DNA from 3 places in the Amycolatopsis ponsaeliensis genome. Region 2 is predicted to be linked to each of the others. Evidence: riboswitches for the same ligand, from Rfam matches in the RefSeq annotation. Region 2 holds a riboswitch; each other region holds the start of a gene.
What was found. Region 2 has a riboswitch for S-adenosylmethionine ahead of QQ657_RS21815 (aminotransferase class V-fold PLP-dependent enzyme). Riboswitches for the same ligand answer to the same signal wherever they lie in the genome.

Region 1: it holds a riboswitch for S-adenosylmethionine, as region 2 does, so the genes downstream of both, QQ657_RS45070 (methionine ABC transporter ATP-binding protein) here and QQ657_RS21815 (aminotransferase class V-fold PLP-dependent enzyme) in region 2, are expected to answer to the same signal.
Region 3: it holds a riboswitch for S-adenosylmethionine, as region 2 does, so the genes downstream of both, thrC (threonine synthase) here and QQ657_RS21815 (aminotransferase class V-fold PLP-dependent enzyme) in region 2, are expected to answer to the same signal.

Annotation. Positions count from the first base shown of each region.
Region 1 covers NZ_JAPZLD010000047.1:31,149-35,351, forward strand. Annotated here, with positions in the region: gene QQ657_RS45060 (resuscitation-promoting factor) at 1-825, shown strand, start outside; gene rsmA (16S rRNA (adenine(1518)-N(6)/adenine(1519)-N(6))-dimethyltransferase RsmA) at 1,152-1,988, shown strand; SAM riboswitch class I at 2,127-2,217, shown strand; gene QQ657_RS45070 (methionine ABC transporter ATP-binding protein) at 2,427-3,440, shown strand; gene QQ657_RS45075 (4-(cytidine 5'-diphospho)-2-C-methyl-D-erythritol kinase) at 3,512-4,203, shown strand, end outside.
Region 2 covers NZ_JAPZLD010000014.1:90,896-95,098, forward strand. Annotated here, with positions in the region: gene QQ657_RS21805 (potassium/proton antiporter) at 1-893, shown strand, start outside; gene QQ657_RS21810 (M23 family metallopeptidase) at 1,025-1,681, shown strand; SAM riboswitch class IV at 1,765-1,879, shown strand; gene QQ657_RS21815 (aminotransferase class V-fold PLP-dependent enzyme) at 1,917-3,341, shown strand; gene QQ657_RS21820 (hypothetical protein) at 3,388-3,957, shown strand; gene QQ657_RS21825 (hypothetical protein) at 3,957-4,203, shown strand, end outside.
Region 3 covers NZ_JAPZLD010000006.1:112,834-117,036, reverse strand. Annotated here, with positions in the region: gene QQ657_RS11375 (ComEC/Rec2 family competence protein) at 1-383, shown strand, start outside; gene thrC (threonine synthase) at 410-1,675, opposite strand; SAM riboswitch class I at 1,689-1,822, opposite strand; gene holA (DNA polymerase III subunit delta) at 1,959-2,939, shown strand; gene rpsT (30S ribosomal protein S20) at 3,221-3,481, opposite strand; gene QQ657_RS11355 (DMT family transporter) at 3,840-4,203, shown strand, end outside.

The DNA of each region.
Region 1 (4,203 bases), on a different contig from region 2:
GGCGCGGAGCACACCTCCTGGGTCCGCGCGACCCACCTCGGCGACGCGCTCGGCCAGCTCGGCATGGCGGGCATGGACAAGCCCGGCACGTGGATGTCGATGCCGAAGGACGGCGAGCTGCCCCTGGAGGGCGCCACCGTCCAGATCAAGACCCTCAAGAACATCACGCTCTACGACGGCGCGAACGAGCCCAAGCAGGTCAAGACCACCGCGGTCACGACCAAGGAGTTCCTGGGCGAGTACAAGCTCACCCTGGGCCCGGAGGACCAGGCCGAGGGCGGCCTGGACGTCAAGCTGACCGACGGCGCCGAGGTGCACATCAGCCGCACCGGCGTCTCGACGGTCGTCCAGAAGGAAGACATCGCCCCGCCCGAGCAGAAGGTCGACGACCCGGACCTCGCCAAGGGCAAGACCTCGGTCGAGGACCCGGGCACTCCCGGCGAGAAGATGGTGACCTACAAGGTCACGCAGAAGAACGGCAAAGAGGTCTCCCGCGAGAGCATCTCCGAGCAGGTCATCACCCAGCCGAAGCCGAAGATCATCCACGTCGGCACCAAGCAGGCCCCGACGCCGGCCATCGGCGACGGCTCCTCGTGGGACCGCATCGCCCAGTGCGAGTCGGGCGGCAACTGGGCCATCAACACGGGCAACGGCTACTACGGCGGCCTCCAGTTCGACAAGCGCACGTGGGACGCCTACGGCGGCGACCAGTACGCGAGCCTCCCGAACCAGGCTTCGCGCGAGCAGCAGATCGCGATCGCGGAGAAGGTCCGCGACGCCCGCGGCGGTTACAGCGCCTGGCCGGTCTGCGGCAAGAAGGCTTGATCTTTTCCGAAACGGCCCCCGTCCTTTCCGGACGGGGGCCGTTTCGCGTGCGCCGACGGGCATCACGCGTGTCCCGAGGGGCATCACGCGTGATTGCCGAGGCATCGAGCTGATGCCCCTCCGATCACGAGTGATGCCCGCCCAATCACGCGAGATGCCCCTCCAATCACGCGAGTTCCGCGCTCGATCACGCGAGTCACGTCTCCGATCACGCGAGTTCCGTCCCGGATCACCGTGAGCCGACCGTCCGGGTACGCGAGCCGACCCTCTGGATGCGTGAGCCGACCGTCCGGGTGCGCGAGATGGCCCATCGGTAAGCTCGTCCGGTGGTTGAACTGCTGGGACCTGCCGAAATCCGCGGGCTGGCGGCCGAGCTCGACGTGCGGCCGACCAAGAAGCTCGGGCAGAACTTCGTGCACGATCCCAACACCGTCCGCCGGATCGTCGAGCTGGCGGACGTCGGCCCGGGCGACGTCGTCCTCGAGGTCGGGCCCGGGCTCGGGTCGCTGACCCTCGGGCTGCTCGCCACCGGTGCGCGCGTCGTCGCCGTCGAGATCGATCCCAAGCTCGCCGAACGGCTGCCCAAGACCGTCGCCGACCGGGCGCCCGAGGTCGCCGGCAACCTCCAGGTCGTCGCGGCCGACGCGCTGCGGGTCACGAACGACGACCTGCCCGAGCCGACCGCGCTCGTCGCCAACCTGCCCTACAACGTCGCCGTCCCGGTCGTGCTGCACCTGCTCGCCGAGCTGCCTTCCCTCAAGAACGGCCTCGTCATGGTCCAGACCGAGGTCGCCGACCGGATGGCGGCCGGCCCCGGCAGCCGGATCTACGGCGTCCCGAGCGTCAAGCTCGCCTGGTACGGCCCGGCGCGCAAGGTCGCCGCGGTGCCGCGCTCGGTGTTCTGGCCGGTGCCGAACGTCGACTCCGCGCTCGTCGCCTTCGAACGCGGTGACGCTCCGGCGTCGGACGACCGCGATCGGCTCTTCGGGCTCGTGGACGCCGCCTTCTCACAGCGCAGGAAGACGCTCCGGGCCGCGCTGGCCGGCTGGGCGGGCTCGGCCGAGCGGGCCGGGGAGCTGCTCACGGCCGCCGGGATCGACCCGAAAACCCGCGGTGAGCAGCTGGGCGTGCACGACTTCGCCCGGCTCGCCGCCGCTCAGTAGCACGTCCACAGTGGAAGTCAACGCCGTCCGGTGAAAATACGCCTCTTGCCGTGCGATCTCGCGATTCGGACACCTCCACTCGTGTGATCTGGGCCAACAGGCTTGCTTTCGCTCCTCGGGATCGGCTTTACTCGGAAGCGTCCATCCCGAGCGACTGAGAGACCTGGCTCGCCGAAGTCGCAGCAACCACCCTCCACAGGGCAGGTGCTACCGCCAGGACCGATGGAGGCCGTTTCAGATGAAGAGGGTAGCTCGCCCCCTGCTCCTGACCAGGCGTCGCGTAGTCGACGAAGGCCGCCGCTCCGTGACCGCATGTCGACGCTCCCGCTGAGCTAGTCACAGCCGGTCCACCTCTTCTTCATGCACCGTCCTCAAAGGACGGACTTTGCTTGCGGCCGGGCGCCTCCGAGTGAGCGCGCCCCGTTTTCTGGAGCCTTCGTGATCACCGTCGAAAACCTGTCCAAAACCTTTGCCACCAACGGAAACTCGGTCGTCGCCCTGCGGGACGTGAGCGTCGAGGTCCAGGCCGGCTCGCTGTTCGGCGTCGTCGGCCCGGCCGGGTCCGGCAAGTCCGTCCTCGCCCGCTGCATCGCGCTGCAGGAGCGGCCCGACCGCGGCGTCGTCCGCCTCGACGGCCTCAACACCGGCACCCTCGACGGCCGCCGCCTGCGCGAGATCCGCCGCCAGCTCGGCGTCGTCTCGACGAAGCCGGAGCTGATCGCCGAGCGCACGATCGCCGGCAACATCGCTTCCCCGCTCGAGCAGCTCGGCGTCGACGGCCCGCAGCGCCGCAGCCGAGTCGGCTCGCTGCTCGACCTCGTCGGCTTGACGCAGCGCGCGACGCAGCGTCCCGGCGAGCTGACCGAAGGCCAGCTCCGCCGCGTCGCGGTCGCGAAGGCGCTGGCCGCGGCACCCGCGGTGCTGCTCGCCGACGACCCGACCGCCGGCATCGACCCGGAGGAGGCCGCCGCGGTGCTCACCGTGCTCGACCGCGCTCGCGCCGAGCTGGGCACCACCGTCGTGGTCACGACCCCGGACGCGGGCGTGGTCCGCCGGGTCTGCGACGACGTCGCGGTGCTCGAAGACGGCACGGTCGTCGAGCGCGGCACCGTCCTCGACCTGGTCTCGAACCCGGCCAGCCGCACCGCGCAGGCGCTGCTGCCGGCGATCGAGACGACCCGCTCGCAGTCGGCCCGCTACGACCGCTCGGTCGACGTGGTGCTGGTCGGCTTCGCCTCGGTCGGCGCGCTGCTGCCGGAGGCGGCGGGCCGTTTCGACGTCGAGTTCGCCACGATCGGCGGCGGCCTGACCCGGATCGGCGACACCCCGGTCGGCCGCTTCCGCCTCGGTGTCCGCGGCGAGCGTGCCGACGCGGCCCTGGCCTGGGTCGCCGAGCGCGGTGGCCACGTGACGCACACCGCGCGTGGCCCGCAGGGTGTCGCGGCAGCCTGATCTCGAACGGTGAAAACGCCCCGATGCGCGGTTCGCATCGGGGCGTTTTCACGGGCACGTAGGCTGGTCGGGTGCTCGCCGTAGTTCCGCCTCCAGTCACCGTCCGGGTCCCGGCCAAGGTCAACTTGCACCTGGCGGTCGACGACCTGCGCGAAGACGGTTACCACGACCTCGTGACCGTGTTCCAGGCCCTGTCGCTGACCGATGAGGTGACCGTCGCGGTCACCGAGGAGCCGGGGCTGGAGATCTACGGCGAGGGCGAGGGCACGGTGCCCGCCGACCACACCAACCTGGCCTGGCGCGCGGTCGAAGCGCTTTCCGCGCACGTCGGCCGGACCGAAGAGCCGAACGTCCGGGTCGTGCTGCGCAAGGGCATCCCGGCCGCGGGCGGCATGGCCGGCGGCAGTGCCGACGCGGCCGCGACGCTGGTCGGGCTGGCGAGCCTCTGGAACCTCGACGTAACGCGTGACGAGCTGGCCGAGATCGCCGCCGGGCTCGGCAGTGATGTGCCGTTCGCGCTCTACGGCGGCACCGCGCTGGGCACCGGGCGGGGCGAGCAGCTCGTCCCGGTGCTGTCGCGGCACACCTTCCACTGGGTGCTGGCTTTCGACTCCGAAGGGCTGTCGACGCCGAAGGTGTTCAAGGAGCTGGACCGCCTGCGCGCCGACGGCAACCCGCCGCGGATCGGTTCGCACACCCCGGTCGTCGAGGCGCTGGCTTCGGGCGACCCACGTCAGCTGGCGCTGCTGCTGGGCAACGACCT
Region 2 (4,203 bases):
GTTTCGGCTGGCTCGGCGGGATCGCGCTGCGCCGGGCCGCGTTGCCGGCGACCGGCCTCTACCCGCTCGCCACGGTCGCGGTGTGCGTCGTGGCGTACTCGTCCGGGCAGCTGCTGCACGCGTCCGGGCTGCTCGCCACCTACGTCGCCGCGCTGGTGCTCGGCAATTCGCGGCTGCCGCACCGCTCGGACACGCTGTCGTTCGCCGAAGGGCTCGGCTGGCTGGCGCAGATCGGGCTGTTCGTGCTGCTCGGCCTGTTCGCCTCGCCGGGCCGGGTGCTCGAGGCGGTGGTGCCGGGCCTGGTCGCCGGGGCCGTCGTGCTGCTGCTGGCCCGGCCGATCTCGGTCGTGCTGGCGATGCTGCCGTTCCGGCTGCCGTGGCGGGAACAGGCGTTCCTGTCGTGGGCCGGGCTGCGCGGCGCGGTGCCGATCGTGCTCGCGATGATCCCGCTGTCGCAGGGGGTGCCGGGCGCGCAACGGCTGGTCAACGCGGTTTTCGTGCTGGTCATCGTGCTGACGCTGCTCCAGGGCGCGACGCTCGGGCCGCTCGGGCGCTGGCTCGGGCTGGCGAAGAAGTCCGAGGCGCACGAGATCGAAGTCGACTCCGCGCCGCTGGACGAGCTGGGCGCCGAGCTGCTGCAGGTCCGCATCCAGCCCGGGTCGAAGCTGCACGGCGTGTACCTGTCCGAGCTGCGGCTGCCGGTCGGCGCGACGGTCAGCCTGGTCGTGCGCGAAGGCGCCGGCTTCACCCCGCAGAAGACCAGCCGGTTCCAGGAGCACGACCAGCTGCTGGTGGTCACGACCAGCGGGGTCCGCGACGCCGTCGAGCTCCGGCTCCGCGCCGTGGACCGGGCCGGCCGCCTGGCCCGCTGGAAGGGCGAGTCGGGCCGTTAACCAGTGCCGTTGTCCGGCGCTTGTCCCCACAAAAATCTCACTTGATCTTCCCTTCGTTCCCCCTTTTGGCTTACTGTGCGCTCCATTCATTAGTTCGAATGGGTGAGTGAACAGCCAAAGGAGTACGCAGGGTGACGAAACTTCACGTGCGTGGGGCGAGCCTGATCGCGGCGATCGTCGTGACGGCCGGGCTGGCCGGCGTCCCGGACGCGGCCGCGGAGGTCGCCCCCTTCCCGGCGTTCGCCCTGCCGTTCAAGGCCGGCCAGCAGGTGTACTCGGCCGGCATCCACTCCGACGACGGCAGCACCGGCGTCAAGAACGCCATCGACTTCAGCCCGGCCGACAAGACCGTGCGCGCGCCGTTGGCCGGCACCGTCCACCTGCAGCACTGCGCGGGCGGGGACTGGGTGACCATCGACCACGACGGCGGCTGGCGGACCGGGTACTACCACATGGAGGGCATCGAGGTCACCGACGGTGAGCACGTCGAGGCCGGCGCCGAGCTCGGCTCGACCGGCAACGCGCTGCCGTGCGGCGGCAGCAGCACCGGCGCCCACGTGCACTTCACGCTCTGGACCCTGCCGGACGCCCCGGCCGCGAACTGGGACGGCAAGTCGTTCGCCGAGGTCTCGACCACGGTCGCGGCGGCCAGCGGCGAGCCCGTCGACGGGAAGACCATCGGCGGCTGGCGCTTCACGGCCGGAGCCGAGCAGTACACCGGCACGGCGACGCACCTCGCCGACAACGCCGTGACGCAGCTGCCGGGACACTTCCGCGCGAAGCTCTGACGTCCTCACGGTGTGTGAGCGGCGTCTCAGAATGTGAGGCGGGGGTTGGCCGCCGGCGGCGTTCTCGGTTACCTTCTGGCTCAGGTCATGAGTGCCAGCGCGAAGCCCCGGCTTGCTGGCCGGCAACCCTCCAACCGCGGTGGGGTGCCCCGGGTGAAGACCGGGCCGGTCGCGTCGTGCGACGGGCAAGCGCGGGCCCCTCGCCGGGGTCCCCCGGACCGCCGAGGAGGCACCGATGACTCTCGCCATCGATCGCACCAGCACGACCACCGCCCCGACCGGCTTCGGCACGGCTGCTCCCGCCGAGTTCCGGGTCGCCGCCGGAGCCACCCCGACCGAATTCGCCGCGACCGCCGGAACCCTTGCCGCGCAAAGCATCCCGGCCGTCGCGGGTGCCGCCGTGCGGGTCCCGCTCGTCACCGGGGAATCGATCGGCTACGCCAACCTCGACCACGCCGCGAGCGCCCCGTGTCTCGACGCCGTCCGCGCCAAGGTCGACGAGTTCCTGCCCTGGTACGCCAGCGTCCACCGCGGCGCCGGCTTCGCGTCCCAGGTCTCGACGCGCCTCTACGAGCGCACCCGCGACGTCCTGCGTCGCTTCGTCGACGCCCGTCGCACCGACACCGTCGTCTTCACGCGCAACACCACCGACTCCTTCAACCTGCTCGCCCGCAGCCTGCCCCGGCACACCACGGTGATCGTCTTCGACACCGAGCACCACGCCGCGCTGCTGCCGTGGCAGGGCCCGAACGTCCGGCGGATCCCGACCCCGCGCACCCGCCTCGCCGCAGTGTCCGCTGTGGACGAAGCTCTCGCGGATTCCCCGCAGGGACCGCGGTTGGTCGTCGTCACCGGAGCGTCCAATGTGACCGGTGAGCTCCTGCCGGTGGCGGAGATCGCCGCCGTGGCGCGCAGGCACGGCGCCCGCATCGCGCTCGACGCCGCCCAGCTCGCGCCGCACCGCCGGATCTCGATCAGGGAGCTGGACGTCGACTACGTCGCCCTGTCCGGCCACAAGCTGTACGCGCCCTTCGGTGCGGGTGCGTTGATCGGCCGCGCCGACTGGCTGCGCGCCGCCAAGCCGTACCTCGCCGGCGGCGGCGCGACCAAGCTCGTGACCGAGGACGCGGTGGTCTGGAACACCGGCCCCGAGCGCCACGAAGCCGGCTCGCCCAACACCGTCGGCGTGTACGCGCTCGGCGTCGCGTGCGAGACGCTCAGCGAGAACTGGGACGCCGTCGTGGCGCACGAGCAGGCCCTGCTCACCCGGCTGCGCAAGGGTCTCGAGGGCATCCCGGGCTGCGCCGAGCTGCGGCTGTTCGACGCACCGGTCGACCGCGTCGGCACGCTCAGCTTCGTCCTCGACGGCTTCGACCCGGGCTGGGTGGCGGCGGTGCTGTCGGCGGAGTACGGCATCGGCGTGCGCGACGGGGCGTTCTGCGCGCACATCGCGGCCAAGCGCCTGATCGGCATCACCGGCGGCGACGGGCGGCAGGCGATCCGCGTCAGCCTCGGCCTGGGCAGCACGGAGGAGCACGTCGACCGCGTCGTGCTGGCGCTGCGCCAGATTGTCTCGCGCGGGGCCCGCTGGGAGTACGCGAAGGTGGACGGCCGCTGGGCTCCGGTCGGCGACCCGCGGGAGCTGCCGCCGTTCTGCTGATCGCTGGCCTGGGCGGATGGGGAGAAGGCCGGTTTTCTGGTTTCCGTTGGCACTGCTGGGGATCGCGCAAGTCGGCATGGCGGCGGTACAGCTGTTGTCGCGCCGCAGCGCCGCCGAAGGTGAGTCCGCGAACCTCCTCCTCGGGCCGGCGCCGTCGCCCGGTGCGACGGAGTACGGCCGAGCGCAGTGGCTGAGCCAGGACGCCTTCTACTCGCTCGGGCGGGGCCTGCCCGCCGGGCCGGCGTGGCTGGTCGCGCTCGGCGTGGCGCTCGTCGGCACAGCGATCTGGTACGCCGTCGCCCTGCGGCCCGCCCGCACCGGGTGGTTCGTCCTCGGCACGCTGGGCGCGCTGCTCGCCCTCCCGCTGCTCGACCTGATCGGGTCGTGGCAGTTCCGCCTCGGCGACGGGCTGCGCGGTCCGCTGCTGGCCACGCTCGGCCTGCTGGTGCTCGCCGCGTACGAGCGCAGCAGGCTCGTCCTGCTCACCGCGTTCGTCTTCGCGGTGATCGCGGTGGTGCTTTCGGCCGATCTCGTGGGGGTGCTCGTTTCGGCGGCCGTCCTGCTCGCCGCGGCGTTCGCGGTACTGCTGCGCCGGGCACCCGATACCCTGCATTGATGGGGAATGAGCGACGCTGTTGGTTTCCGTTGGCGGCGCTGGGGTTCGCGCAGCTGATCATGGTGCTCGCCGAGCTGCTGCCGGGGGAGAGCCTCGCCGCCGGTACCTTCGCGGACTTGCGCGCACTGCCGATGAGCCGGGCGAACGAGCTCGCCACCGGCACCATCGGCGGTACCGGCGGCACGAGTGTCGCCGTCGCCGTCTACGCCGGCCCCACGAGGTCGGCCACCCTCGGCTGGCTCGTCG
Region 3 (4,203 bases), on a different contig from region 2:
CGATCAACAACAGCTCGGTCGTCCTGCGGGCGCAGTCCGCGGCCGGCCGGATGCTCCTGACCGGCGACGTCGAACTGGCGGCGCAGGCGGATCTCTTGGCGGACATCGGAAATCTGAAGGCGGAGGTGTTGAAGGTGCCGCATCACGGGTCGCGTTATTCGCTGCCGGCTTTCCTCGCGGCGGTGGCGCCGCGGGTGGCGTTGGTCAGCGTCGGCGCGGGCAACACCTACGGGCATCCGAACAAGTCCACAATGGACACACTGACGGCGCTGGGTGCCCTGGTCACCCGGACCGACCTGGACGGCGACACCGCGGTGGTCGGCGACCCGGCGGGTCCGGCGGTCTCGCGCCGGGGCGAGCCGCGTGGCCCGCCCCGGCGCTGAAACCGGGGCGGGGACGGCGGAGCCCGTCAGTAGCCGAGCGCCTCGTTCACGGCCTTGGCCGACGGCGGCACGGTCGCCTTCGGGCCGACGTGGTTCTCGATCGCGTCGAGGGTCTTGAGGCCGTCGCCGGTGATCAGCAGCACCGTCTCGGCGTCCGGGTCGAGCTTGCCCGTCTCGATCAGCTTCTTCGCCGTCGCCACGGTGACCCCGCCCGCGGTCTCGGTGAAGATGCCTTCGGTGCGGGCCAGCAGCCGGATGCCTTCGACGACCTCTTCGTCGCTGACGTCCTCGATCGAGCCGCCGGTGCGGTTGACGATGTCGAGCACGTACGGGCCGTCGGCCGGGTTGCCGATCGCCAGCGAGCGGGCGATCGTGTCCGGCTTCACCGGCTGGACCACGTCCTGGCCTGCGCGGAACGCGGCCGACACCGGCGAGCAGCCGGTGGCCTGCGCGCCGAACACCTTGTACGGGCTGGCGTCCACGAGACCGAGCTGGCCCAGCTCGCGGAAACCCTTGTCCACCTTGGTCAGCTGCGAACCGGAGGCGATCGGCACGACGATCTGCGGCGGGATGCGCCAGCCGAGCTGCTCGGCGACCTCGAAGGCCAGCGTCTTCGAGCCTTCCGAGTAGTACGGCCGGACGTTCACGTTCACGAACGCCCACTTCGGGTGCTCACCGGCGAGCTCGGTGGCGAGGCGGTTGACGTCGTCGTAGTTGCCGTCGACGGCGATCAGATCACCGTCGTAGACCGCGGTGGTGAGGATCTTGGCGCGCTCGAGGGTCTTCGGGATCAGCACGACCGACCGCCAGCCCGCGCGGGCCGCGGCGGCGGCCGTCGCGTTGGCCAGGTTGCCGGTCGACGGACAGGCGAGCACCTCGAACCCGAACTCGCGGGCCGCGGCCAGCGCGACGGCGACGACGCGGTCCTTGAACGAGTGCGTCGGGTTGCCGGTGTCGTCCTTGACCCAGAGGCGCTTGAGGCCGAGCTCCTTGGCGAGGCGGTCGGCGCGGATGAGCCGGGTCGCGCCGGGCTCGGTGTTCGGGATCTCTTCGACGTTGGACGGAACCGGGAGGAGCTTCTTGTAGCGCCAGATGTTCTTGGGGCCGGCCTCGATGTCTTCGCGGCGGACGCGGCCGAAGTCGTAGGCGACCTCGAGCGGCGAGAAATCCTCGGCGGAGACGAACTCCGGGGCGAGCGGCTGCCGGTGGCCCTCTTCCTTCGACACCAGTTCGACGGCCGGACCGAGATCCGGGGTCTTCGTGGTGGAGGTCGTGCCGAGGGTTGCGGTCATCGCGAGGTTCCTTTCCTCATCTGCCCCGCCGAAGCGGGCCGGAATTGGCACCGTGGTCGTCAGCTACCCCGCGATCGCGGGATGACAGGCTGTACGCCGGTTGCCGGGGCTTCGTCGGGCCGTTCCCTCTGCCCCTCTGGATGAGCGGTATTCGGTTGTCGGTGCGCGCCAACGAGCGCGCCGCCTCCAGGACACCGTACGACATGGCGCTCACGCTGTGCCATGCCGGCCGCTCGACATCACCGGAGCGGGCGCACGGCAGCGCAAGTGAGAGGATTCACCCGTGACCGCGCAAGCCACCGCCCCGGCCCCGCTGCACCTGGTCCTGGGTGAGGAAGAACTGCTGATCGAGCGCGCCGTCCGCGAGACGCTCGCCGCGGCCCGCGCGATCGACGCCACGGCCGAGCTGACCCGGGTCCGGGTGTCCGATCTCACAGCCCCCGAGCTGGCCGAACTCGTCAGCCCGTCGCTGTTCAGCGAGGGCCGCGTGATCGTCCTGGAGTCGGCGCAGGACATCTCGCAGGAGCTGGCCGACGCGATGGCGTCCTACCTGAAGGACCCGGCGGACGGCGTCGTGCTGGTCGTCGTGCACACCGGCGGCGGCCGCAGCAAGGCGGGCAAGACGCTCCCGGCAGCATTGAAGAAGGCCGGCGCCGAGGTCACGGAGTGCCCGAAGCTCACCAAGCCGGCCGAGCGCGAGCAGTTCGTGCGGCACGAGGTGCGCCGGGCGGGCGGCAAGATCGACCCGGCCGGAGTCGCCGCGCTGATCGAGGCCGTGGGCTCCGACCTGCGGGAACTCTCCTCGGCCGCGATGCAGCTCGTCGCGGACGCGGGTGGGTCCGTCGACGCGGACGCGGTCCACCGCTACCACCGCGGCCGCGCGGACGTGACCGGGTTCGCGGTCGCGGAGAAGGCCGTGAGCGGCGACCGTTCGGCGGCCCTGGAGTCACTGCGCTGGGCGATGCAGCTGGGTGTCCCGCACGTCCTGGTCGCGGACGCACTGGCCGACGCGGTCCGCACGATCGCCCGGGTCTCGGGCGCGGGCCGGGGCAACCCGAACCAGCTGGCCGGCGAGCTGGGCATGCCGCCGTGGAAGATCCGCAAGGCGCAGGGCCAGGTCCGCGGCTGGAACCAGGACGGCCTGGCGACGGCGATGCGCGTGGTGGCGAGGCTGAACGCCGAGGTCAAGGGCGTGGCGGCGGACCCGGGCTACGCGCTGGAACGCGCGGTCCTCCAGGTGGCGGCCGCCAAGGGCGACCGCTGACCGCTCTTCCGGCTCGGAATCGCGCGAGTGCCGGTCCGCGCTCGCAAGCGCCCGCCGGCGGGGCCGCCTACGCCACGCGCGCTACGGCCACTGGATGATCGACGACGCCGCCATTCTCCCGCGCCCGCAGCTGCGCCGACAGCCTCAGGTCTCCTACGCCCGCAGCTGCGCCGACGGCCTCAGGTCCGGTGCTCGCAGCACCGCCCTCCACCGCGCGAAGCCGCCCCCGGGCATGAAGAAAGCCCCGGCCGAAGCCGGGGCTTTCCCAGAAATCAACCAGCTCAGAGCGCGTTGACGCGCTTCGCCAGCGCCGACTTCTTGTTGGCGGCCTGGTTGGCGTGGATGACGCCCTTCGAGACGGCCTTGTCCAGCTTCTGGGCGGCGTCGCGCTGCAGCTCGGCGGCCTTCGCCTTGTCGCCGGCGTCGGCGGCTTCGCGGACCTTGCGGATCGCGGTCTTCACCGAGGACCGGATCGCCTGGTTGCGCTGACGCGCCTTCTCGTTCGTCGTGATGCGCTTGATCTGCGACTTGATGTTGGCCATAGGGCAACTCCTGTTTCACTCGGTGAGATTCGCCGCCGCGCTGAAGTGGCCCCGCTCGCAAGAGCAGGTTTCCTCCATGACGGAATGCCGCACGGGCAGCGAGCGACAACTTTAACAGCCCAGCTCGGACGGCCCGCGACCGCGTCCGGCAAGACCCCGATCACCAGGAGTACGGTGGACGACGGTCAGTGCCTAGGGTTCCGTCGCCGGTCCGCGCGCTCCGCACCACACAACCAGGACCCGGCGAGTCTGGTCCGAGCGGCACCATCGGCGGGCCCGGACGGCCGGTCGTTCATCTGACGGGGCAAAAGCCTGGAGGACCCGGTTTTCGCGCGCGCGAAAACCCGTAAGGGGTCCCGTGAACACCACCGCCTTGTCCTTCGTCCTCATCGCCGCCGTCGTGCACGCCGCGTGGAACCTCGCCGCCAAGCGGATCTCCTCCGGCGGCACGCAGTTCGTCTGGCTCTACTACACGGTTTCCGCCGTCGTCCTGCTGCCCGTGACGGTCGTGCTGCTGGTCGTCGAGCCGCAACGTCCACAGTGGAGCTGGCTGCTGGCCGCCGTGGGCACGTCGGTGCTGCACGTCGCCTACGGCATCGTCCTGCAACGCGGCTACCGCGTCGGCGACCTCTCCGTCGTCTACCCCGTCGCGCGGGGCACCGGGCCGCTGCTGTCGGTGCTGGCGGCCGTCCTGGTGCTCGGCGAACGGCCCGGCTGGCTCG